3 regions of the Paenibacillus sp. NPDC055715 genome follow, and region 2 is predicted to be linked to each of the others. Evidence: a T-box and tRNA genes for the amino acid it is inferred to sense, from the RefSeq annotation. Region 2 holds a T-box; the other regions hold tRNA genes.
What was found. A T-box is a leader RNA that pairs with one kind of tRNA and senses whether it is charged. The one in region 2 lies ahead of leuS (leucine--tRNA ligase), so its partner is inferred to be a tRNA-Leu.

Region 1 (8,013 bases), on a different contig from region 2:
ATATTATTGACTGAACCTGTCGTAGCCGCCGTCGTTACCGCCGTGAACAGCACCGATTGTCCAATGCCGAAGCGAACCTCTTTCCCTTCCATGCTTCCCTGAGAAGCATCCACACCCAGTGCATGAATCAACGGATTGCCCGTTTTCTCCGACACATACGTAATGGATAGGAATACAAGGAACAATACCATCATCGAGCTAAAAATAATCCAGCCCTGCTTGCGATTACGAGCGAACAGCCCAAAGGTATACGGCAGAGAAGCTGGCATCACCCACATCGCCAAAATTTCCAGCACATTCGTCCAGGGACTTGGATTTTCAAAAGGATGCGCCGAATTGGCTCCCGCAAAACCGCCCCCGTTCGTACCCAAATGCTTAATCGATTCCAGCGAAGCAACGGGTCCCAAAGCAATCTGCTGCTGTGTTCCGCTCAACGTCGTAATATCCGCCGTAGGCTGAAGCGTCTGTGGTACTTTCAGTCCGACCAGCACCAGCGTAAGCACAAAGGCCAACGGCAGAAAAATCCGTATAATCGCTTTGATAAAATCCTGAAAAAAGTTGCCCATTCCTTCACCGCGCCGCGTCAATCCTCTCATAAAAGCCGCAGCAACCGAAAATCCGGAAGCAGCCGAAGTGAACATCATCATCGTAACGAACGCCATCTGCGTCAGATGCGTAAGCCCGCTTTCTCCGCTGTAATGCTGGAGATTCGTGTTGGTCATAAAGCTGATCACTGTATTAAATGCCAGTGACGCTTCCATATTGCCATTTCCAGCCGGATTACCGGGAAGCAGTCCCTGCAAGCGCAGCAGCACATAGCTGATCGCCACAAGCACGACATTCGTAGCAATGAAGCTCATAACGTACGTGGTCCAACGCATGCTCTCCAACTTCTTCAAACCTATAACCTTATAAATCAGCTTCTCCGTTCCGCCAAACACCCGATCCGTCCGATTCGGTTCATTTGAGAATACATGATAAATATAGGTGCCCACTGGTTTCACCAAGAGCAGCAATATCACAATCACAATTCCAATTTGCAGCAACTCCATCATCTATTCCCTCCTCCAAAATGCTCCTGCGTTTGGAACAACAGACGGGTTCATAGCACCAAGCGAGTGCACACGTTTGCGAAAGCCCGCTACCTCTGATGCCTCATCCTTGATCTGCTGTCCCCCGCCCGCTTTATCCTGTTTAGCTGATTAGAACTTTTCAGGATTCAGGAGTGCGTAGATTAAATACACAAACACAATAGCCGTAAGCGTAAGCACAACCATCATCCTTTTCGCCCTCCTTTGGAGGTCTGCGCATCACACCAGCGTACAAACATCAGTATCACTCCATAACTCACAGCCATCACGAGCAGCATGTATATATCCATCATGTTCATAACCCTCCCGTATCGGTCCTCAGATCGTCATTCTTACATCCTCGTACAATCACCATACAATGAATGCGAAAATTTTTATTTATATTACCTATACGACTATCCGTTCAGCAGGAAACCCACCTCTCCATTCAAAGTGTAGATCACATGGTCCGCTCCCAAACCTCGATAAATCCCTTGAGGATTATAGCCGTGCGTAATGACATAGATCGAATCTGATGTCAGCGGCCGGCATATTTGCAGAAAACGGCAAGTCAGATTCAAGCTGTTCTCGAACAAATACACGCAACCAATTTCTTTTTTGGGAAAATTCCATTTCCCTGCTTGCATCGTATTGATCCGAACAATATGCTCCACACCCATTTTTTTGAGCTGTCGTTCCTCCTGAGCGCTATTCGTAAGAACCGCAAACGCCAGTTTTTTGAACATAAGCAATTTCACAAAATTTCTGCCCGATTCATTCGGTGCAGTGACAATGATTAGCCGACCTTCCATCAGTAGCTCCTCTCCCGGTATAAAAAGACAACAAAAAGAAGCCAAAGGAAAAAGGCTTTCCTCCGGCTTCTTACATACCCATGATAAAATAAACCATGGCTGCACACGGCGGTTTGTTGCCTCTCCCTGTACGCTTACGAGGTTAGCTGTCGGATTCGGACGTGAGAGTCGCCCTATTTCTGGCACTTGGCCGGAAAATTCACCCCATGAGACACACGGACCTCTAAAAGCCGCATAGATCTCGTTTGGTTCCCCCGCTTTTGCAACTGCAAAATTCAGCGCTATAGACAATTCGTTGCTGCTTCATTCACTTCATTTGAAATTACGTCTGAATCATACACCCGCGCAAGGAATACTGTAAAGCTCACCTGCGGGGTTATAAATCCGCCTTTGGAGCATAAGAGATTAATTATAGCGCTTACAACATAAATATCCTTCTCCCAGCTCCTTCAAGCTCGGTTTTTCATCTCTTTTCAAAAATATCAGGCATGTCAATATTGGCGTATGGAGAGCATTTTTTGTCCTTTTTTTGTAAAAGAGAAAGAAAAACTGCTGTATGCACCTGATAAGCGCCGATTGAGCCTGTTTTTACGATGAGAAACAACGCAATTCGCCCCATTTGCAGTGCAATTTTCCGTTTTGGACAAAATACGATTTTACAGTTGCAGACGTCGCATTACATCTATTATAGACTTGCAAACCTTCGTTAAATTTCTTACAATTTAATTGTAGAAAACCAAATCAGGAGGGAAACCATGACCGTTTATGAATATGATGCACAAACTCTGCAAGGGAAAGAGATTCCGTTGTCCATATATGATGGTAAAGTTCTGCTCATCGTGAATACAGCCAGCAAATGCGGGCTAACCCCCCAATACAAGGCGCTACAAGAACTATATGACCAATACCATGAGCAGGGTCTTGAAATCCTGGGGTTTCCCAGCAATCAGTTTGCCAAGCAAGAGCCGGGTTCCAGCGAGGACATTTCGGAGTTTTGCCAAATCAACTATGGAGTTACATTTCCGATGTTTGCCAAAATAGATGTCAATGGCGATCAGGCGCACCCTTTATTCCGCTACCTCACCCAAACAGCTCCAGGCATATTCGGCTCCAAAGCGATCAAATGGAATTTTACTAAATTTTTGATTACACGCGAAGGGAACGTATTTAAGCGCTATGCCCCACAGACAACTCCGGATAAACTGGCGGGGGATATTGAGAAGCTCTTGCAGCAAAGCTGATAGGCCACTTCATCACCGTTCACAAGCAGCCAATCCAGGCGGCTGCTCCTGTGGCTAGGAAAAAGGGATATTTTAGTGCAGCTTATATAACAAAAAAAAGCATCCAATCACGTTAAAAACGTGTCAGAATGCTTTTTTAACTGTGTCTTGCATGTAATGCGGTCGAGAGGACTCGAACCTCCACGAGCGTACGCCCACTACCCCCTCAAGATAGCGTGTCTGCCATTCCACCACGACCGCAAATTCTAATGTTTCGAGGCAACAGGTTTATTATACTCCCTTGTATTCTATTTGTAAACATAAATACAATAAATATTTTAAATGAGCCGTTTAACCTGTCTGCAAGACCTGGAACACTATGTACGTACCGATCTGCATCCTCAGCTCACATCCCTCGATGGCATGGCTATCAAAAACCTTTATATCGTTGTTCAGCCACCCTATATGAGCAGCAACCGCCAGCGCGGGTGAAATTAACTGATTTCTTCGTCCTGCCCCATTACACGCCTCCAGCATCCCCCTGATGCCTGTTTTCACCCTTCCAGCACCAACGCCAAAAGCACTCCCACCACTTTCTTCAGTGACAGAGTGCTTTTTTATCCAGAATACAACTGCAATTTCGTACAATTAACAGGCTCCCGATGGATTATTCAGACCATCCATCACTTTAATAAGTAATATTTTTATCCAAATTACGTATTTAAGATTGTAAAAACACGTATAAACGTGTATCATAGTTTCAGATGGTTAATTATAACATGTTTACTGATGATTATTATAACACACCAATTATTCCGCAAGAATCCGTAAGGGGCGATTTCACTTGAACAACAAAATGCCTGTTACCTCCTTCGGGTGGGCCATCAAACAAAGGCTTGTCGAACTTCGGCTGGATCAGAAAACATTTTGTGAAACGCATAATATCCCGCCTTCACGCTTGTCCAATCTGATTCACGGCACCCGCAAAGCACAAAGGCACAGAAAACAAGTTGCTGCAATCCTCAACATCGACGATAACGATTATAAGGAGGCACCACCACTCTGAAACCAACGATGTGAGCGTCCCCCAAGTATACGGCACGCTATAACGTCGGCAAACCAAATAAACTCGTCAATCGAACCCACCGGTCCGTTTTACGGGTTTTTAACCTGAGTGATCTTTAGCGAGAAGATCATTCAGGCTGTGTTTTGTCATTCTCACCTTTTTGCTTACGATATTTCGCAAATTCCACATATTCTAATATGAAATTCTGTTCTTCTGTATCCAGGTCCTCTGCCTGGTAATTCAATGGCCCCATCACTCCAAAAAAATAAGCAGCCTTCTGCTCCTGAAGTACGCCCTCACCTGGCTTGACGCCTTTCATTAACCAATCCAGCGATACATTAAAAAAGTCCGAAATCTGGATTAAATGCATCGTTCCCGGCGTTGTTTTGCCTCTTCTCCAGTCCCCAAGATTCCCCGAGCTGATTTTGAGCTTTTCACAAAACGCCTTCTTCGTCATTCCCCTATCCTTAATCAAGGCTTCAATTCGCTGATAAATCGTTTGGTCTCCCAAAATTATCCCCCTCCGACACCCTAACTTTTCTTGAGCTATCCCCAAAATTCCAACCAACATTACAACCATACTTATTCGGTAATCATCACTTTAATAGCTGCACTCGTTTATTCCGTAGTTGAATTTTCCTGCTTTTTCTCTTTACGGAAGCGGGTAAATTCAATATACTCAAATATAAAATCCTTTTCTGTTTTACTAAGCTGCTCTCCCTGGCAATTCAGTTGCCCATATGCATCAAAAAAATAAGGGTCCTTCGACTCCCTCAGCACCTCACCCTGTACATCCCGCCCCAACATGATCCAGTCCAGACTGGCATCAAAAAACGAAGCGATTTCAATGAGCTTATTCGTGCCCGGTGTCGTCTTGCCTCTCTTCCAATCACCAAAATTCCCTGTACTAATACCCAACTGCTTGCAGAACGCCTTTTTCGTCATTCCCCGTTCCTTGATAAGCTCCTCAATTCGTTGGTAAATAGATTGCATAGAAGTCCCTTCCTCCCTAGCAGGCTCTCCAATAACGATATCATGTTTCCTGTTTCCATTTCAAAGATCACGTATGTTAAAATTCCCGAATTATGTATGTTGGTTTTCATTATACCACAATATGCAACAAAAACCGCCTGTTTTCCGAAGAAAACGGCGGCCCTCCGTCAGTTTGCTTACATCAATTACGTAGTAGCGTTGTCGATTTTAAGAAAAATCCGCTTTAATTCGTTCAAAGTATCACTCAAGTGCAATAAATCCTCTTCCGACAGAAGCACCAGTCTTTCTTGAATTTTACCGGAAAAGGTATTGAACACCTGCTCACAAAAAGCATCGCCCTCTTGTGTAATCGCCACATTCACGACTCTGCGATCCGAGTCACACGACTGGCGATCGGCCAACCCATGCTCCACCAGCTTGTCCAAAAGAGGGGTCATGTTCGGACGCGAGACATTAAGCTGTTTGGATAGATCAGATACCGTAGACAAGCGCACCTCCCGCAGAAGCATTAATACCTGAAAGTTGTTAGGCGACAAATGTAAAGGAATATTGAGCGTGCCGAAGGTGAAAAATTTCTTCCTCACAATCGGAAACAAACCCAAAATATTTTCTGATATATCTCCCAACAGTTGAGCGTCCATATTTTTCACCGTCACTTCATCAGTTTATACTTATCATTCTATAACATTATGGCATTAGATTATACTATGGAATCATTATTTCATAAGTATGGCTACTTTATTCTTCATTACACAAATAAAAAAGCCTCTACCGTGAGAGACTTTTCCGTTCATTCCATTTATGCGGTCGAGAGGACTCGAACCTCCACGAGCATACGCTCACTACCCCCTCAAGATAGCGTGTCTGCCATTCCACCACGACCGCATAATAAAATATAAATGGTGAGCCATGAAGGACTCGAACCTTCGACACCCTGATTAAAAGTCAGGTGCTCTACCAACTGAGCTAATGGCTCGTGCTGTTCATCCAAGTTGTCTGCCATCAGATCAGACCTCAAGAATTTCCCTTAAGCATGCAACATGAAGTCCATAAAGACAACAATGACCCGTAGGGGAATCGAACCCCTGTTACCTCCGTGAAAGGGAGGTGTCTTAACCGCTTGACCAACGGGCCGCATTTTCACACCAACTTGGCGACAAGAAAGAGTATATCAAATAGAAGAATGAATGACAATACTTATTTTAAAAAATTTAAAATAAGTTGTTTACCGAGAATTACAATGCATTTTTACTTACGTAAATTTGCTTTATTCACGCCCGCCGGGATCTGGTAAAGCTAGAGGAGCACCGTTTTGTCTACGGTTCTTCGGGGGCATTTCTGTCCATGGATTGAGCATTAATCATGAAGAGGACGGTATGCTCAAGCACCAAATGATGAAACAGGCCGGGCATACCCGTATCCCCTCATATGAAGACATTCCGCTGGATGTAGAGATTTATAACGTGCTGTGCTTCTCCTTTGATCAAGCCAAATTGAACCGGGGACGCGAGCGTTATCGGGAATTCCCCGGCCTGAACATGGTCATTTCCTTAGACCGTAACTTTGAAGTGGAGCATAAGGATGCCTCCAAAGGAAACGCACTGCGTTATCTTGCAGATCATCTGGGTATTTCCATGGAGGAGGCCGCAACTGTAGGAGACAGCTATAATGATATTCCGATGCTGACGATGGCGGGTAAGGGCATCGCTATGGGCAATGCAAAAGAAGACATCAATGCCGTCTGCTCTGAAGTTACCCTGACCAATGTAGAGAATGGCCTAGCTCATACTCCTCTAAATATACTGGTTAGACTCCCGAAGCCGACCTTGTAAACTGAAAATCCACAGGCTTTCATAGACAAAAAAGAACGCTCGCAAGCATCATTCCGATGCATACAAGCGTCCTTTTTCTGATCTGAAAAATCAACGGAGAGAGAGGGATTCGAACCCTCGCACCGCTTTCGCAGTCTAACCCCTTAGCAGAGGGTCCCCTTATAGCCACTTGGGTATCTCTCCATGGCTCCCCGAACAGGACTCGAACCTGTGACAACTCGATTAACAGTCGAGTGCTCTACCAACTGAGCTATCAGGGAACATTGCTGTAAATCGTCATACAGTACGTTTAATTTACCATGATTCAGGGGGTGCGTCAAGTGCCAGTAGATGAAGTTTGCCTCCGCATTTGCCGCAGCGGTAACGCTGGGGGTTCATTTTACGCTTCCGCAGGTATTCCTGACTACAGGAGGCGCACACCAGCTTGTAGCGATAGGGCTGCGGCCTTCGTTCCGCTCTCCCCGGCAGAGTTTGGCAATGCCTACTCCCTCCTACACGGGCCAGCCATGCTTTAAAATCCGCATCTCGGTGCTGGTAGCCCATCCCGCGCAAATGCAAATGATAATGGCACAGTTCATGCTTAATAATTTTTTCCACCTCGGACCGCCCGTTGGCTGCAAGCTGATGCGGATTAATCTCAATATGATGGCTTTTCATAAAATATCGACCGCCTGTGGAAGACAGACGCGAATTAAAGCTGGCACGATGGCGAAACGGTACGCCAAAACTCTCCATTGAAATGTGCTCCACCCATTCCTGAAGCTCTTCATCGCTCATGGAATGGTTCATCGAATTGCTAAGGGACTTGGGCTCCATCCTTACACGTTCTCCTCCTTTGCTCCATACCGCCAAGCATATTACAAAATAACGTCCAAAGTCTAACCCTCAATTCATAAGCCATCCAATTGATAAGCACACTTTAGGCACCCACCCCATATGCTAAACATACAAATGTTAACGCAGAGGAGGAGATTGGCTTGCCTCAATGGCTCAACAACCAGCTTATGCGGGCCTTTTACA
Region 2 (8,013 bases):
CGACCGTAAGAGACGTCTCGCGACTCACTCGCAATAGCTTGAACAAATACAGTAGTGTAGCTGCATATACCGCCACATGCATACCGGATATCGCTAAAATATGCGTTAATCCAAGCTGCGTAAATTCGTTATACGTTGCCGGGTCCAGCTCATCCGTAACTCCTAGTACCAGTCCTTTCATATATCCTGCGTGATGAAGAGAACCAAATGCTGATTCCATCCGTTGCCCTAATTGCTCCCTAAGCTGATCATTCCACCTGAACAGGGTGTAACGGTTCCACTGCGAAACTTGCTGCTTCTGTAGAGAAACGGCCCCATTCCCTCTGAAAAGCCAGTGAATCTCCTGTGTATGCAGGTATTCATTGTAATCAAAACCGCCAAAGTTCCCCGCTTTTGCAGGAGCCTTTAAGCTACCACGCAGTTGGATTGGATCTCCACGCTGCCATCCTGCCGCCAGTTGCTGTTCCTGCACGGCAGCCAGCTTGATGTGTACGATGACCTGTTCAGAAATAGCTTCGCTCTTTTCATCCCCGCCCTGAAAAGTGTCATTTTGAGAATGGCTTCCTATATTGCTTATTGCAGTAATCCTCATCTCAAACTGTGCCCGATCACCGTCTACCTGCACTTCGGATGTGATAAATCCCGAAGCTTGAACAGGCATGTCTTCCAGCTTGGAAGCCGATACATGAAGGGCATCGGGAATGTGGCTCACATTATGAGTATCATGCCAAGCCCAATGGAATCCTCCCCCGCTCAAGGCAAGCCATAGCAACACCACGTGCCGGACTGGAATTTTCATCAATAGAGCTATAAAAGGAAAAATCAGCGTGACACCCGCCCAGAGCAACAGAAGCATACGTCCAGAATACAAACAAGCTCCTGCACTTCCCGTAATCCAGCATACAGTAAGGGTCAAGATAGGTCTGCTTAAAACAAGTTTGGCTTGAATACAACCACCTCCCGGTAGCAAAATATTGTTCTGTGTCCAAACTGCAAAACAAAAAAGAACCCCTGACAAAATAGCATTCGTCAGAGGTTCTTCCTCGGTTACTCTTTAATTCACCATGTCTTAATTCATGCATTTTAATTCATAACATCCATCAGCGTTTCTTTCGGTGGATGATAGTTATCCAGCATACGGAAGGCAATTCCTTTTTGCTCCATCATGCCACGAACCTTGTCGGAATCCTTTGGGTAAGGTCGGTGGTATACGATCTCCACAACGCCGCTGTTCGCCAGCATGTTGGCACACGTCCAGCACGGCTGGTCGGTCACATATACTGAGGACCCCTCACGATCAATGCGGTCGGTGAACAGCAGCAAGTTCTGCTCCGCATGAATCGTGCGGATGCAGCGCTGCTTTTTAACCATTTCCTCCCGCCCCTCGCGATGAACGACCTCGTACTCCTCCGAAATCATACATCCCGCCTCAGAGCAGTCGGGTACCCCGGATGGTGCACCATTATAGGCCGTGCCCAAAAGCTTTTTGCCTTGTACAAGTACGGCTCCAACATGACGCCGCGAGCAGCGCGAACGGGTGGATACCATATAAGCGATATCCATAAAATAGGTGTCCCAGTCCTTGCGTACATCTGCACTCATATCCATCTCTCCCGTAAAAACAAGTTACAACGTAAATATATCCGCTAAGCCATCCAGGATAGCCTGCACATCGTCTACTTATATAATTATAGGCTGACGTAAGGCTTCATTTTCGCCAACATTTTGGCGCCAATACCCTTCACATGATCTAAATCGCTCACACGTTTGAACGGCCCGTGCTGATTACGATAGTTCAGAATCGCTTCGGCCTTTTTAGCTCCAACCCCTGGGAGTTCCATTAACTCGGCAGCAGTCGCTGTGTTGATGTTTACCTTTTTTTCGCCGGAAGCAGATGAAGCAACTGGATCGCCTGCTGTATTCGACCTGTTCGTCGTGGCATTCGAGCTTTCAACGCCAGTAACGGAACTAGAATTCATCACCTCAGACTGCTTTAAGGTACGGGGGCTTTCATTCCCATCGACCGATGCACCAGCAGAATCCTCTACAGCATCACGCTTCACATTGCCAGCCCCTTCGCCATCCGAACTGCGTTCAGCTTTGCCTGAGGCTTCCGTTACAACACGCTTTCCTTGAGTCTGGCCGCTATTGCTCCGCGACTCATTTTGATCTGGCTCTACTACTAAAGCCTGCTCCACCTTACGATTAAGCAACTGCCACTCTTCTTCCGGCTCTGGACGCTGCCCACCAGCAAACAGAATAAGCCCACTGCCGATTAGGGAAAGCACTATTGCCGTTCCAGTCCATACGCGGTTCATTTCCATTTCGTCCCCTTCTACACATAGATTTAAGGAAAGTGAGCCACTCAATACAGCGTCTCAATCGAACAGAGCAAGCCTGTCCTATTCCCGTTAACCGGAGGATGTAAACAACCTCCATACGGTCTCGCTGTGAGCCATTTTCCGAAGAGAGGTACGACCTTGGGCACGATCTAACATGCTCAGACACAAAATTCGTCATGTCGGCCAAGACCGGGTGCATACACTAAGAAGAATGACAGCGTCTATACCGCAAAGTATGAAAGGAGGACGTTGAACGATGAAAGTTGGATTTATCGGGACTGGCAGCATGGGAAGTCTGCTGATTGAATCTTTTATTCATTCGGGCGCACTTAAGCCACAGCAAATATCAGCAAGCAATCGAACGTATTCCAAGGTAGCCGAGTTGGCCCACCGTTATCCAGGATTGCATGCAGCCCAAACCAGCCGTGAGACGGCAGCGGATAGCGACATCCTGTTTATCTGCGTGAAGCCGCTGGAATCAAAAACCGTAACGGATGAAATACGCAACGTCATTACAGAAGAGCAAATCGTCGTTTCTATTACAAGTCCGGTACAGATACGTATCTTGGAGCATTCACTGAAAGCCAAAGTGTCCAAAATTATTCCCAGCATTACCCACCAGGTAGGCAGCGGAGCCTCACTATGCATCCATGGCAGCCGGATTACAGAGGAGGATCGCTCCCTTCTGGAAGAGCTTATGTCCCACATTAGCAGGCCGATTCGGGTTAAGGAATACCATACGCGTATTACGTCGGATTTTTCCAGCTGCGGCCCTGCTTTCCTAGCCTTTTTTATAGACCAGTGGATTCATGCTGCGGTTCAGGCCACAGGTATAGACCGTACGGAGCTATGCGCCCTGGCTGGTGAAATGATTATCGGCACAGGAAAGCTGCTTACGGAGGGCGGAATGACACCAGCCGAGTTGCAGACAAGGGTAGCAGTTCCCGGAGGTATTACTGCTGAAGCCCTCGCACTGCTGGACATCAGCCTGCACAGTGTCTTCCCCGAGCTGATACGGGCTACGCACAACAAGTATGAGGAGGACATGCAAAAGATAGACGCCTCCTTTGGCTTAAAGCCGATTAACCCGCAACAATATTGACCAGTTTGCCTGGAACAGCAATCACCTTGCGGACCGTTTTACCAGCCAGCGCCTGCTGAACGTTGTCCAGCGACAGCGCGAATGCCTCCATCGCTTTGGCGTCAAGGTCCTTGGCAATCGTCGCACGCTGCACGATTTTACCGTTTACCTGCACCACAATTTCGACCTCGGCATCCACCGTCCATGCTTCATCATAAGCAGGCCAAGCCGCGTAGGTAATGCTTTCGCTGTGTCCCAGCAGCTGCCACAGTTCCTCGGCCAGATGCGGTGCAAGCGGCGACAGCATTTGCACGAAGTTTTCCATTGCTGTACGCGGCAGACGGTCTGCTTTGTATGCATCATTGGTAAAAATCATCAGTTGGCTGATCGCCGTATTGAAACGCAGCGCATCCAGATCCTCAGTTACTTTTTTCAGCGTTTTATGCCAAGTCCGATTGAACTCATCACTGCCGCCTTCATTTGTAATTTTATCGTTCAGGCTGCCATTCTCGGAAACGAACAGGCGCCATACGCGGGACAGAAAACGATGCGCTCCCTCAACCCCATTTTCGCTCCATGGCTTGGTCGCTTCCAGCGGCCCCATAAACATCTCATAAATGCGTAGCGTATCGGCGCCAAACGTATTCACAATATCGTCAGGGTTGATGACATTACCGCGTGATTTACTCATTTTTTCATTATTGTTGCCCAGAATCATACCTTGGTTGACCAGCTTGTAGAAAGGCTCTTTCGTTTCTACAACGCCGATATCATACAGCACCTTGTGCCAGAAACGGGCATACAGCAAGTGAAGAACTGCATGTTCCGCTCCGCCGATGTACAGATCCACAGGCAGCCATTCGCGCTGCTTCTCCTTGGATACAGGCTCTTTATCATTGTGCGGATCAATATAGCGCAGGTAATACCAGCAGCTTCCCGCCCATTGCGGCATGGTGTTCGTCTCGCGGCGTGCTTTCAAGCCCGTCTCGGGATCAATGGTTTCTACCCAGTCCGTCGCATTCGCTAATGGGGACTCCCCTGTGCCTGAAGGCTTGATGTTATCCATTTCCGGCAACACGAGTGGCAGTTGATCCTCAGGAACTGTTTTGATCGTTCCATCTTCCAGATGAATCACCGGAATCGGCTCGCCCCAATAGCGTTGACGGCTGAACAGCCAGTCGCGCAAGCGGTACGTCACTTTTCCTTGCCCTTTACCCTCGGCTTCCAACCATTCAATCATCTTCGGAATGGCTTCCTCATTCGTAAGTCCATTCAGCGGGCCTGAATTGACGTGCGGACCATCCTCGGTGTATGGCTCTTTAGCCACGTCCCCACCTTGGACAACCTCAATGATATTCAGCCCGAATTGCTTCGCAAATTCCCAGTCACGTGTGTCGTGACCTGGTACAGCCATGATCGCGCCTGTTCCGTAGCCAGCCAGCACATAGTCGGCAATCCAGATCGGCAGCTTTTCACCGTTCACTGGATTCACTGCATAAGCGCCTGTGAAGACACCCGTTTTATCCTTTGCCAAATCCGTGCGCTCCAGATCGCTTTTACGGGCAGCTTGTTCACGGTATTGATTTACGGCATCCTTTTGCTCAGGTGTAGTGATAACATCCACCAATTCCTGCTCAGGAGCCAGCACACAGTAGCTTGCGCCGAACAGCGTATCCGGGCGAGTTGTAAATACCGTCAGTTGCTTGTCATGGCCCTCAATCGGAAAATGAACCTCTGCCCCTGTAGACTTGCCGATCCAGTTCCGCTGCATATCCTTAATGCTTTCGGACCAATCCAGCTCCTCCAAATCGTCCAGCAGACGATCCGCATATTCCGTAATTTTCAGCATCCATTGACGCATCGGTTTGCGGATAACCGGATGACCGCCACGCTCACTCTTGCCGTCAATTACTTCTTCATTCGCCAGCACCGTTCCCAATGCAGGACACCAGTTCACAGGCACTTCAGCTACATAAGCCAGACCGCGCTTATACAGCTGGATGAAAATCCACTGTGTCCATTTGTAATAATCGGGGTCTGTTGTACTGATTTCACGATCCCAGTCGTATGAAAAGCCGAGTGATTTAATTTGACGGCGGAAGTTATTTACATTTTTCACCGTAATTTCACGTGGATGCTCTCCCGTATCCAGCGCATGTTGCTCGGCAGGCAGACCGAAGGCGTCCCAACCCATCGGATGCAATACGTTGTAGCCGCGCATTCTTTTATACCGTGAAACAATATCCGTTGCCGTATATCCTTCCGGGTGGCCTACATGCAGACCAGCTCCAGACGGGTACGGGAACATATCCAAAGCATAAAACTTCGGTTTGTCCGGCTCTTCCCCGGTACGGAACGTTTTGTTCTCATCCCAATATTTCTGCCATTTTGGTTCAATACTTTGCGGTTGATAGCCGTGCTTCGGCTGTGTGTCTGTCATTGTCATTTCCTCCTCAAACGGTATGCAACAAAAAAACCTCTGCATCCCGTAGCGTGTCAGCGCTAGGGACGAGAGGTTATATTCCCGTGGTACCACCCTAGTTAGCAGAAAGCGTGCTTCGCCCTCTACTCCCTTTGCACCTGATAACGGAGGTGATCCGATGCGGGTTAATAACAGGGTACAAGCACCTGTATAGGGCATTCCTGCGTTGGGCGCATATCTCCGAGGCGAGTTCACTTTGCACTGTCAATCGGCTTGCACCATCCGCCGGCTCTCTACATGTCCAGACAAAACTACTATTCCTCATCAGCGATTGTTTAACCGTTAATAATGGCACTATTATATTGAAAACCGCGAAAAAAGTCAAATAAGGACTACATTTGGTGCTAAACACCAACTTCATTCGTTTGCTTCATGACACACGGAGAGAAATATTTTATAATAACTACGAGCCAGATTGAAATGAGTTGAGATGAGTTGAGATGAGATGAGAAAGGTGAGATGAGATATGGCACAAATTAAAATTTACGGAATAAAAGAAGCCCTGAATCCGATTAAGGAGCAACTTTCAGATGTGATTCATTCCGCTGTGGTGGATGCGTTCCAATATCCCCCCGACAAAAGGTTTCATCGTTTTTTCCCTATGAATCAGGAAGACTTCGTATTTACCCACGATCGCTCGGAGGCATACACCATTATTGAAATTAGTGTGTTTGAAGGCAGAACAACAGAGGCTAAAAAGCACCTCATCCAGCTGCTATTTCAAAAAATTAACGATTTAGGCATTGCCCCGCAGGATCTTGAAATTACTATATTTGAGACACCGAAACAGAATTGGGGCATTCGCGGTGTACCGGGTGATGAACTTCAACTGAACTATAAAGTAAATATATAATTTGAATCTCTTATGCAGAAAGACGCCCTTCATGTCATCATGAAAAGCGTCTTTCTTTTTCTATATTCGCTTGATGAAGATTCGCTATTTTACAGCAACATAAAATAATCTGGCTGCGTCATCTACTGCTTCTACCCATTCAAAGTCCGCATATACCTTCACATCGCGAAAACCGGCTTTGGACAGTTCCGTCTTCATCCAGTCCGGGTCGTAGGCACGCTGCACGTGTATTTCTTCGAACCGCTGATATACATCACGTCCTTCATTTTCTGCTCTCGCAAAAATGCTGAGATGATGCTCAATTTCACAGCGCGAAGTGTCCAACGCACAAGTCCAGATATATGAGATGGAGTGCTCGTCCAGTACAAAGGGCTGCTCCTCATCGTAACGCACAAACGTCTGGGGATGATGTACATCGAATAGAAAGGTTCCGCCAGGCTTAAGGCCGGCATACGTTCTGCGAAAAGTAGCAGCAATGTCCTTTTCCTCCAGCAAGTAATTCAGACAATCGCAAAAAGAAATGACAGAATCCACAGGCTCCGGTAAATTCCATTCCCTCATATCCTGCTCTATCCAGCGGATGCTGCCCTCACGGAACAAACGCTGTCCTTGCGTGGTTGTTTCCATTTTGCGACGGGCTACCGCCAGCATATCTGAAGACAAATCGATGCCAGCTACCTCGAAGCCCGAGTTGACCAGTGGAATCGTAATGGAGCCTGTTCCACAGCCCAGCTCAGCCACCGTATGCGGCATACCATGCTGATTCCAGGCCTGCCGAGCAAAACGCAGCCAGTCCGGGTACGGCATGTCCTGCATCAGCTCATCATACACATAGGCAAACTTCCGGTAAGAAGCCAAATTTTATTCCCCATTCCCGTCCTTCGGTTCAGGCATTTTTTCCACCAGGTAGGTCCAGTTTTCCTTTTGTGTAACTAGCCCATCCTTCATCAGCTTGCCCATCGCACGCTTGAAGGCGGATTTACTGATACCGAACCGTTGCTTAATAATATCCGGCGGCGTTGCGTCGGAATAAGGCATACCGCCACCCGGGCGCTCTTTCAGAAAGGCAATTAGCCGATCCGCATCCTCATCACGGCCCACTTCCTTGCGTGGCGACATCGCCAGATTCACCCGACCGTCTTCACGAACCAGTGTGACCCGTACTTTAACCTCTTCACCCAAACGAAGCATCCGGTTGCGTTCCGAGGAATGAATCATGCCAATCGCGCCAAAACCAAGCACGCCTCCGTCCACC
Region 3 (8,013 bases), on a different contig from region 2:
CAGCGGTTTTGATCCAGGCGTGACTGGAGTATTTACGGCTTATGCTCAAAAGCATTATTTTGATGAAATTCATACGATTGATATTGTAGATGCGAATGCAGGGGACCACGGATATCCTTTTGCAACTAACTTTAATCCGGAAATTAATATTCGGGAAATTACGGCGAAGGGCCGTTACTTTGAAAATGGAGAGTGGATTGAAACTGAGCCGCTTTCCGAGAAAAAGGTATACGACCTTCCTGAAATCGGACCGAAAAACATATATCTTTTGTATCATGAAGAACTGGAATCTCTTGCAGTGAATATTAAAGGCGTGAAAAAAATCCGCTTCTGGATGACTTTCTCGGACAATTATCTGAATCATTTGAACGTGCTTCAAAACGTAGGCATGACTTCCATTGAGCCTATTGATTATGAAGGACAACAAATCATTCCATTGCAATTCCTGAAAGCCATTTTGCCAGACCCGGCTTCCCTCGGACCTAGAACCAAAGGTAAAACGAATATTGGATGTATCATCCAAGGCGTTAAAGACGGAAAACCGAAAACGTATTATGTATACAATGTGTGTGATCATGAGGAATGTTATGCAGAGGTTGGCTCCCAAGCCATTTCCTACACGACTGGCGTTCCTGCCATGATCGGCGCAATGCTTATCATTAAAGGTATCTGGAAAAAACCAGGCGTATACAACGTTGAGGAATTTGATCCAGATCCATTCATGGAAGCACTGAATAAAAACGGATTGCCATGGCAAGAGAGCTTTACGCCAACGTTGCTTGATTGAGGCCTGCCATGAATATTGATATTAGCGGACTTCCATCACCTTGTTACCTTGTTGACGAAAGACTTCTTGTGAAAAACCTTGAGGTTTTAAATTCTGTTCAAGAGCGAACAGGCTGCAATATTTTGCTCGCTCTGAAAGGATTTTCGATGTTTTCGACCTTTCCTCTGGTTGGAAAATATTTAAAAGGTGTAACTTCCAGTTCGTTGTTCGAGGCGAGACTCGGTCGCGAAAAAATGGACAAGGAGGTTCACGTATACGCACCAGCTTATGTGGACAGTGAATTTGATGAACTTTTGGAGTATGTTGACCATATCGTTTTCAATTCCTTCGATCAACTGAAACGGTTCAAAAGCAGAGTGCAGGGCGTAACTTCCAAAAAAATCGACATCGGCATTCGGGTTAATCCGGAATATTCGGAAATCGAAACGCCACTGTATGATCCTTGCTACAACAATTCCAGAATGGGTGTGACCTTGGCTAACTTTAAGCCTGAGGATCTGGATGGCGTGGACGGTATTCATTTTCATACGATGTGTGAACAGAATTCTGACACGCTGGAGCGCACCATTAAAGTCGTGGATGAGAAATTCGGGCCGTACATTAAGCAAATGAAATGGCTTAATTTTGGCGGCGGTCATCATATCACCAGAGAAGACTATGATCTGGACACGCTGGTACGCTGCATCCAATATTTTCAGGATAAATATGGTGTACAGGTTTACCTGGAGCCGGGCGAAGCTATCGCTTTGAATACCGGTTATCTGGTTGCTACCGTCCTGGATACGATGAAGAACGGAATGGATATTGCCATTCTGGATACTTCGGCTGAATGTCATATGCCTGATGTACTGGCTATGCCATATCGCCCGAATATCATTGATGCAGGCAAGCCTGGTGAGTATGCACACACCTACAGACTCGGTGGACTTACTTGCTTGGCAGGAGATGTGATTGGGGACTATTCCTTTAAAGAGCCATTGAAGCCCGGAGACAAGCTTGTGTTCTGCGATATGGCCCATTATACGATGGTCAAAAACCACATGTTTAACGGAGTCAACCTGCCAGCCATCGCCAGCTACAACGACGAAGAAGGCATCAAGGTAATCCGGCAGTTTTCCTACGAGGATTTTAGCTCCCGTCTGTCGTAAGAAATAAATGGGGCTTTAAATGATTGAGTGTACCGAATGGAATAACTGAACTTCCAAAAGCCGCGCCCCTTGAGATAGGGACGCGGCTTTTGGTGTAGTTAGCAGAAGAGACTCTATAGTCAAATATATGTCCTTCAGGTTGAAGCTCTAGTGCAGAGACAGCTAGGTAGTATTCCTTATCTTTTTCAACATTTGTATCTAAAAAGTTTTCAGAATATCTATCTCCCTGAATTGTATACACATCGTAGTTTTCCCGCATCCCCTGCTTCTTACTCCGGCACGGTCGGTCATGAATTTACAGAAATCTGTAGGGTCCCTTGGTGTCATTACGAACTGGCCATTTATATTCTTCTATGATACAGCTACATTCCTAATATGATGTTTTACAAAAATCAACAATAAATAACATTTTACAAGACATATGAACACCCAATATGGCTCTTATTCAGTTGATTATAGGTTTTGTTAGAAAGCTTTTTTGCTGGAAAATCAATATATTTCTTGGCTGCCTACATTTATGATATACTCGTTTGATTGAAAACCTATTTGAATGCTAGATGAATGAATCATATAGAATGACAGGCAGAGGTGAAATGAACATGTTCGACCCGACGATTTTTGATAATTTAAAAGTAGCTATGGAAAATGCAGTATATGATCTGGATAATCTGGATTCACGTATTGAAGTCACACAGCGGATTGATCGATTGGAAATGTCTGTGATGTCGCGCGAATTCGCTATACAGTTCAGGCTGACGGAACGACTCGGTGTGACAGCAGAAATTCGCTTAAAGGCAGATTTAAACAACTTGGCTGCGGAAATTTTGGAGATTGAAGATCAGATCCCCGGATGTGTGCTGCTGCTCAGCTTCTATATGGAGATTCGTGAGGTTGAAACACAATGCAGTCAGATTGAAGATATATTGACGCACATTTGGAAGCCGGATCTTAGGCCAGTCCAAACGCTCTGCTTTGTTTATGGGGAGAAGGTAGCTACATACCAAAACAAGATCGAGCTTCAATTTTCCAGACAAATTAATGAAGATCAGATGGAGGATATCCCAGAGCTGTTGGAGCATATTTTGCAGACGCTTATGGAATTACAGAAGGTCTAAAAAGACATAATTTTGATTTCAGTGATTTAATATTATTGGATTAAATTAGAAATTGAAGTTAAATTAAAGGAGTTGAAAATATAAAATGAATGAACTTGAATTCTCCCAAGTGTATGCGATTATGGAAGCCTCTTTTCCTGAAACGGAATGCAGAACCTTTGCGTCGCAAAATGCTCTGCTTATTCATCCTTCTTATCGCTTAATCACAGAAAAGGATCAACATGGGCATACGGTCGCTTTTCTGGCAGGCTGGGAATTTACACATTTTCGGTTTGTAGAGCATATTGCGGTAGATCAGGCGATACGTGGTGGTGGGTTAGGTAAAAAGCTCATGAACAGATTTATTTCACAGTCCGGTAAACCGGTAGTGCTGGAGGTTGAGCCACCTGAGGATGAATGGACTCGGAGAAGAATTGGTTTTTATGAACGCTTGGGATTCCATCTCAACGATTTTGAGTATGCACAGCCTCCTTTGAGGGAAGGACAGGCCGATCTGAGGCTTCAAATTATGAGCTATCCGTATGCGCTGACAGAACAGGATTTTGCTCCGTTTAGACAAATTTTATATACCGAGGTTTATGGGCTATAATGAGAGAACGTATATAATCGGTTTTTATAAAAAATGTAAAAGGTTCTGCTTTGGTTGTAATCATACGGGAGCAGAGCCTTGTTTCATTGAGACAGCGTACCTTCATGATGGTTGTGTCTTGTCCAAACCATTACTAATTCCTTTTTACGAGTTTCTGGATCAATGGATTCCTCTTGAATGGGTGTTGGACCGATATACTTTCAATCGGATTTGATCATGTTGCTGCTTAACCCAGTATGTAATCTTGTTACGATAGTGTGATGTTAAAAATAAAAAAGACCGTCCGTAGACGGTCTGAACTGTGATCCTATTTGTGGGCACAAAAAAGAAAAGAGTTAGATTATGCTGTTAATAGATGGTTCCTGTATTCATCAGGAGTCATCTTTTTTAATTTCCATGGATACCGATCAGTGTTGTAGTCATCCATGTATTCATTAATACGTGCCCGCACCTCCGTTCCTGATGCGTTCATATTGCCATATATGGTAAGAGATATCCAGTTATTTTCGCAAGTTTTCGGGAATTATGCATAGAAAATATAACATAAAAATGGCTTGCTTTTATTCTCTATGGGCGATATAATCTTAATTACGGTGATTATATGTGCTGGACATTATTTATGGCCTTGTTACATAGATAAACATCGGGTTGATTACGTATTATGCGGTCGTGGCGGAATTGGCAGACGCGCACGGTTCAGGTCCGTGTGGGCTAACCCCCCGTGGAGGTTCGAGTCCTCTCGACCGCATCATTAACATAAAAAAGGTTCGTAATTGCTGCATGAGCAATTACGAACCTTTTTTATGTTATCTATAGTAGTAGTGGTAATAAAAAGGGATGAGCGGCATTAGTCATTTACCTGACCCTATATTTCATTGTGATTCCCGGTGTTTCTTGACATGAAAACGGGTGGAGCACCGTTTGCTACAGAACCGCTGTAGTCCGTTTTTAGAATGATCGGAAAATATTTTACGGCAAGGATCTGAAATGCAAACTTTAAGTCTTGGTCTTCCGTACAGGGTCAGCTCTCTTCCGAGCGTATGCGAACAGACCGCCAGAATACGCTCGGCCAAGCTGCCTATGTTTTTGTCAGGCGGATTGTAAACATAACGAAAGCTGCCGTCTCCCTGTGCATTGAATCGTGGACGTAGAGGGGAACGCAAATCAAACTCCGTCAGAACTTCTCCCAGTTGTTCATCACTTCCACTAATAATCAAATCGCGCAGTCTATCGCGGTAAGCATGCACGGCTGTTAGCTCCTTCAGAGTTACTGTTTCATCGCATAACACTCCATGCTTTTGCAATAGGTCATTTAATTGTTCCGGACTGTCAAGCCGTTCCGGCTCGTCATAGTAGGGATCATAACTATTTAATAGATCGAAGGTGAAAGTGCTCTCACCAATCTTGGCCTTTAGCAGGCACCCAGACGATAGAGAACGAGGCTGTTGGAAGCTTCCCGCTGTCCTCGAAGAGTTAGGTCTTCACACAGCGACCGGAGCACATGCTGTTACAAGGCTGTCTCAGCCTGCATATCCTAAGAAGTACACATATAACGACGGGACTTTATTTGGGGATCAGATTGCAGTGTGCTGCTGGGAAGCGCCTTGGCGCTGGCGCGAAAGGGGAATTACGGACTGGTTCATCTGGATGTGCATCCAGATGATTGTCATTAAGGAAATAGAGATCCTGCCGAGCATTATAGAAGAGGCAAAAAAGGAGGGCATTACCTGCTTCAGTGCGGAACGCTCACGGATGTTCTTAAAGTCTTGCTGAAATCACCTCAAATAGTAGGCATGAATGTGGCTATACTAGACCCCGATTTAGATCCCAGCTTGAAGGTGGCAGCAACCTTGAATGAGATGCTGACTGCTGTATTACACCCGTAAAAGGTTGAGCCTCAAGCTGATTTGCTATATAGTTATGACTGGACAACCATTCCATCTATATTAAATGAATACCAAAGTAGGGGGACACTTGCAATGATTATTAAACCGAAAATCCGTGGCTTTATCTGTACTACTGCGCATCCGGGAGGATGTGCGGCTCATGTCAATCGTCAAATCGACTACATCAAAGAAAATCCTTCAATACAAGGAGCCAAGAAGGTACTTGTGATCGGGGCTTCCACCGGCTATGGGCTGGCTTCTCGCATTGCTGCCAGCTTTGGTATGGGAGCTGATACCATAGGTGTATCCTATGAACGCCCCGCTTCAGAAGGACGCACAGCTTCGGCTGGATGGTACAACACTGTAGCCTTTGAGAAATCGGCTAGAGCGGCTGGCTACATAGCAGAAAGCATTAGTGGAGACGCTTTTTCCCATGAAATCAAGCAGGAGACGTTGAAACTGGTCAAGGAAAAGCTGGGCAAGGTAGATCTGATTGTGTATAGTGTCGCCTCACCACGACGGACGCACCCTGATACGGGTGAAACTTTCAACTCTGTTCTCAAGCCCCTCGGGCAGCCTTTTTCTGATAAAACGGTGAATACCAATACAGGTGTCGTATCGGAGATTACGCTGGAGCCGGCTACGGAGGAGGAAATCGAAAATACGATAACGGTAATGGGGGGCGAAGACTGGTTCTTATGGCTAAAGGCGCTGGAAGAAGCTGATCTGCTGGCTGAAGGGATAACCACACTGGCTTACTCGTATATTGGTCCAGAGATCACGGAGGCCATTTACCGTAAAGGAACCATTGGCCAAGCCAAAAATGACCTGGAGGCCACAGCCCATACCTTAACGAAGCAACTGGAGCGTTACCATGGTAAAGCTTACGTTTCTGTAAATAAAGCTTTGGTTACACAGTCCAGCTCGGCTATTCCAGTTGTGCCTCTGTATATTTCTTTGCTGTTTAAGGTTATGAAAGAAAAGGGTTTACATGAGGGCTGTATCGAGCAAGCGCAGCGTTTGTTCGAGAAGCTATATAGTGGAGCGGCAGTGGAAACCGATGAGGAAGGGCGCATTCGTCTGGACAACTTGGAAATGAGAGCCGATGTGCAGCAGGCTGTCCAAGAGGCTTGGTCCGGGATCACTACAGAAAATGTGTCTGAACGGGGTGACCTTGAACAATATCGTCTGGATTTCCTTCAGTTGTTTGGATTCGGGTTCGATGAAATTGATTATGAATTGGATGTAAATCCAGATATTCAGTAGTATCGTAGCAGACCGTGAATTGTACGGAAAACATAAAAAAACGGGCACTTACAAGCGAAATAAATGGCTTGTGATGCCCGTTTTTTTATATGTTAGGCAAATGTATAGTGTTCTCATTTCAGCAGTCGAAACTATTGGGGATCTGACGTAGAAACCGATTTGTGATGAAGCAGACGAAAAACAGCGATGGTAATCATGACCCCGGCAACGCCGAAGACAGATACAGAGGTTAGAGCTCGATAGGCCTGCCAGCCGAACAAAAAGGTGATACCACTGCCAAAGGTTGTGCCTGCCAGTAAACCGAGTGCGCAAGCGATGTCTGTTCTGAATTTCATAAGCTTTTTTTCCCTTCGAAATCAGGATTTGAAAAGCAACTTGTACTTTTCATCTGGACTTAAACAAGAACTTGTGCGTACAACCAAATAGAAATCGTTTTCAAAGAGAATCTTTTATTATTATGGATCATTTTTGTGCAAAATATTCCTTTTCAAGAGGTAGATGAGATGAATATGAATGAGCAGATCAAGCAATGGAACGATGAGGCACAGGCAAACAACACCGACCACCCTTACGGAAAGGTCGAATTGTTTATTGAGGTGAGTGATGAGGCGCTGCGGGTAGCCAGGCAGGTGTTAAAGTGCTGATGATTGATCATTCCCGTCCAGCATCGGGGGGAGAGCACCACATTTCTCACCCAATTGAAATGGATTTTATTGCGGAGGGACGCAAGCAAGTTTTGCATGGGGCCAAAGTGGGTGTAGCTTCTGCTTTTGCTGGCGGACTTGTACAGGGACCTGGCTGCCAGCCAAGCTGTGGATGCTTTGGAGGTATATCGAACCTTGCGCACGTCAGAGCAGATGCGTGCATGCTGACTCAGGTCGGTAGCCCGTCTACGATTGCCGAGCTGGGCGTAACCGAGGGCAGCTTGCGCGTGCACTCCGCACGGCTCATATCCTGCTCCTGTAACATTTGTATGTACAAATGAACGATATGCTATAATCGTGAAATACAAAAGGGTACACGATATTGCAAGTGACGGAGGAAATTATGGCGCCCAAATATATACAAGTTAAACAGGAAATTTTGTCATGGATTCATTCATCCAAGCTGAAGCCTCAAAGCCAGCTTCCATCTGAACATGAAATGTCTGAGCAATTTGCAGTTAGTCGGCAAACCGTACGTCAGGCGTTAGGTGAGCTGGTACAGGAAGGTTGGCTGTTTC

Region 1: it has a tRNA-Leu gene. The T-box ahead of leuS (leucine--tRNA ligase) is inferred to sense a tRNA for this amino acid. The anticodon was not compared.
Region 3: it has a tRNA-Leu gene. The T-box ahead of leuS (leucine--tRNA ligase) is inferred to sense a tRNA for this amino acid. The anticodon was not compared.

What each region holds. Positions count from the first base shown of each region.
Region 1 covers NZ_JBSHGA010000001.1:822,820-830,832, forward strand. Annotated here, with positions in the region: gene kdpA (potassium-transporting ATPase subunit KdpA) at 1-1,052, opposite strand, end outside; gene kdpF (K(+)-transporting ATPase subunit F) at 1,203-1,280, opposite strand; gene ACWGOO_RS04110 (hypothetical protein) at 1,487-1,882, opposite strand; cyclic di-AMP (ydaO/yuaA leader) riboswitch at 1,998-2,173, opposite strand; gene ACWGOO_RS04115 (hypothetical protein) at 2,346-2,501, opposite strand; gene ACWGOO_RS04120 (glutathione peroxidase) at 2,638-3,123, shown strand; tRNA gene ACWGOO_RS04125 (tRNA-Leu) at 3,281-3,363, opposite strand; gene ACWGOO_RS04130 (hypothetical protein) at 3,454-3,750, opposite strand; gene ACWGOO_RS04135 (hypothetical protein) at 3,947-4,168, shown strand; gene ACWGOO_RS04140 (helix-turn-helix domain-containing protein) at 4,296-4,679, opposite strand; gene ACWGOO_RS04145 (helix-turn-helix domain-containing protein) at 4,787-5,161, opposite strand; gene ACWGOO_RS04150 (MarR family transcriptional regulator) at 5,347-5,802, opposite strand; tRNA gene ACWGOO_RS04155 (tRNA-Leu) at 5,964-6,046, opposite strand; tRNA gene ACWGOO_RS04160 (tRNA-Lys) at 6,062-6,137, opposite strand; tRNA gene ACWGOO_RS04165 (tRNA-Glu) at 6,224-6,295, opposite strand; gene ACWGOO_RS04170 (HAD-IIB family hydrolase) at 6,538-6,993, shown strand; tRNA gene ACWGOO_RS04175 (tRNA-Ser) at 7,088-7,176, opposite strand; tRNA gene ACWGOO_RS04180 (tRNA-Asn) at 7,178-7,253, opposite strand; gene ACWGOO_RS04185 (SprT family protein) at 7,288-7,809, opposite strand; gene cmpA (cortex morphogenetic protein CmpA) at 7,971-8,013, shown strand, end outside.
Region 2 covers NZ_JBSHGA010000002.1:224,707-232,719, reverse strand. Annotated here, with positions in the region: gene ACWGOO_RS05445 (ComEC/Rec2 family competence protein) at 1-856, opposite strand, end outside; gene ACWGOO_RS05440 (deoxycytidylate deaminase) at 1,084-1,602, opposite strand; gene ACWGOO_RS05435 (ComEA family DNA-binding protein) at 1,689-2,318, opposite strand; gene comER (late competence protein ComER) at 2,599-3,444, shown strand; gene leuS (leucine--tRNA ligase) at 3,425-5,863, opposite strand; T-box leader at 5,925-6,182, opposite strand; gene ACWGOO_RS05420 (tautomerase family protein) at 6,372-6,758, shown strand; gene ACWGOO_RS05415 (class I SAM-dependent DNA methyltransferase) at 6,843-7,616, opposite strand; gene ACWGOO_RS05410 (CvfB family protein) at 7,620-8,013, opposite strand, start outside.
Region 3 covers NZ_JBSHGA010000001.1:426,070-434,082, reverse strand. Annotated here, with positions in the region: gene ACWGOO_RS02005 (saccharopine dehydrogenase family protein) at 1-787, shown strand, start outside; gene nspC (carboxynorspermidine decarboxylase) at 796-1,935, shown strand; gene ACWGOO_RS01995 (hypothetical protein) at 1,916-2,194, opposite strand; gene ACWGOO_RS01990 (hypothetical protein) at 2,535-3,050, shown strand; gene ACWGOO_RS01985 (GNAT family N-acetyltransferase) at 3,136-3,639, shown strand; gene ACWGOO_RS01980 (IS3 family transposase) at 3,980-4,123, opposite strand; tRNA gene ACWGOO_RS01975 (tRNA-Leu) at 4,303-4,387, shown strand; gene ACWGOO_RS01970 (CGNR zinc finger domain-containing protein) at 4,512-5,042, opposite strand; gene ACWGOO_RS01965 (hypothetical protein) at 5,044-5,412, shown strand; gene fabV (enoyl-ACP reductase FabV) at 5,619-6,791, shown strand; gene ACWGOO_RS01955 (hypothetical protein) at 6,923-7,126, opposite strand; gene ACWGOO_RS01950 (hypothetical protein) at 7,295-7,435, shown strand; gene ACWGOO_RS01945 (hypothetical protein) at 7,435-7,776, shown strand; gene ACWGOO_RS01940 (substrate-binding domain-containing protein) at 7,839-8,013, shown strand, end outside.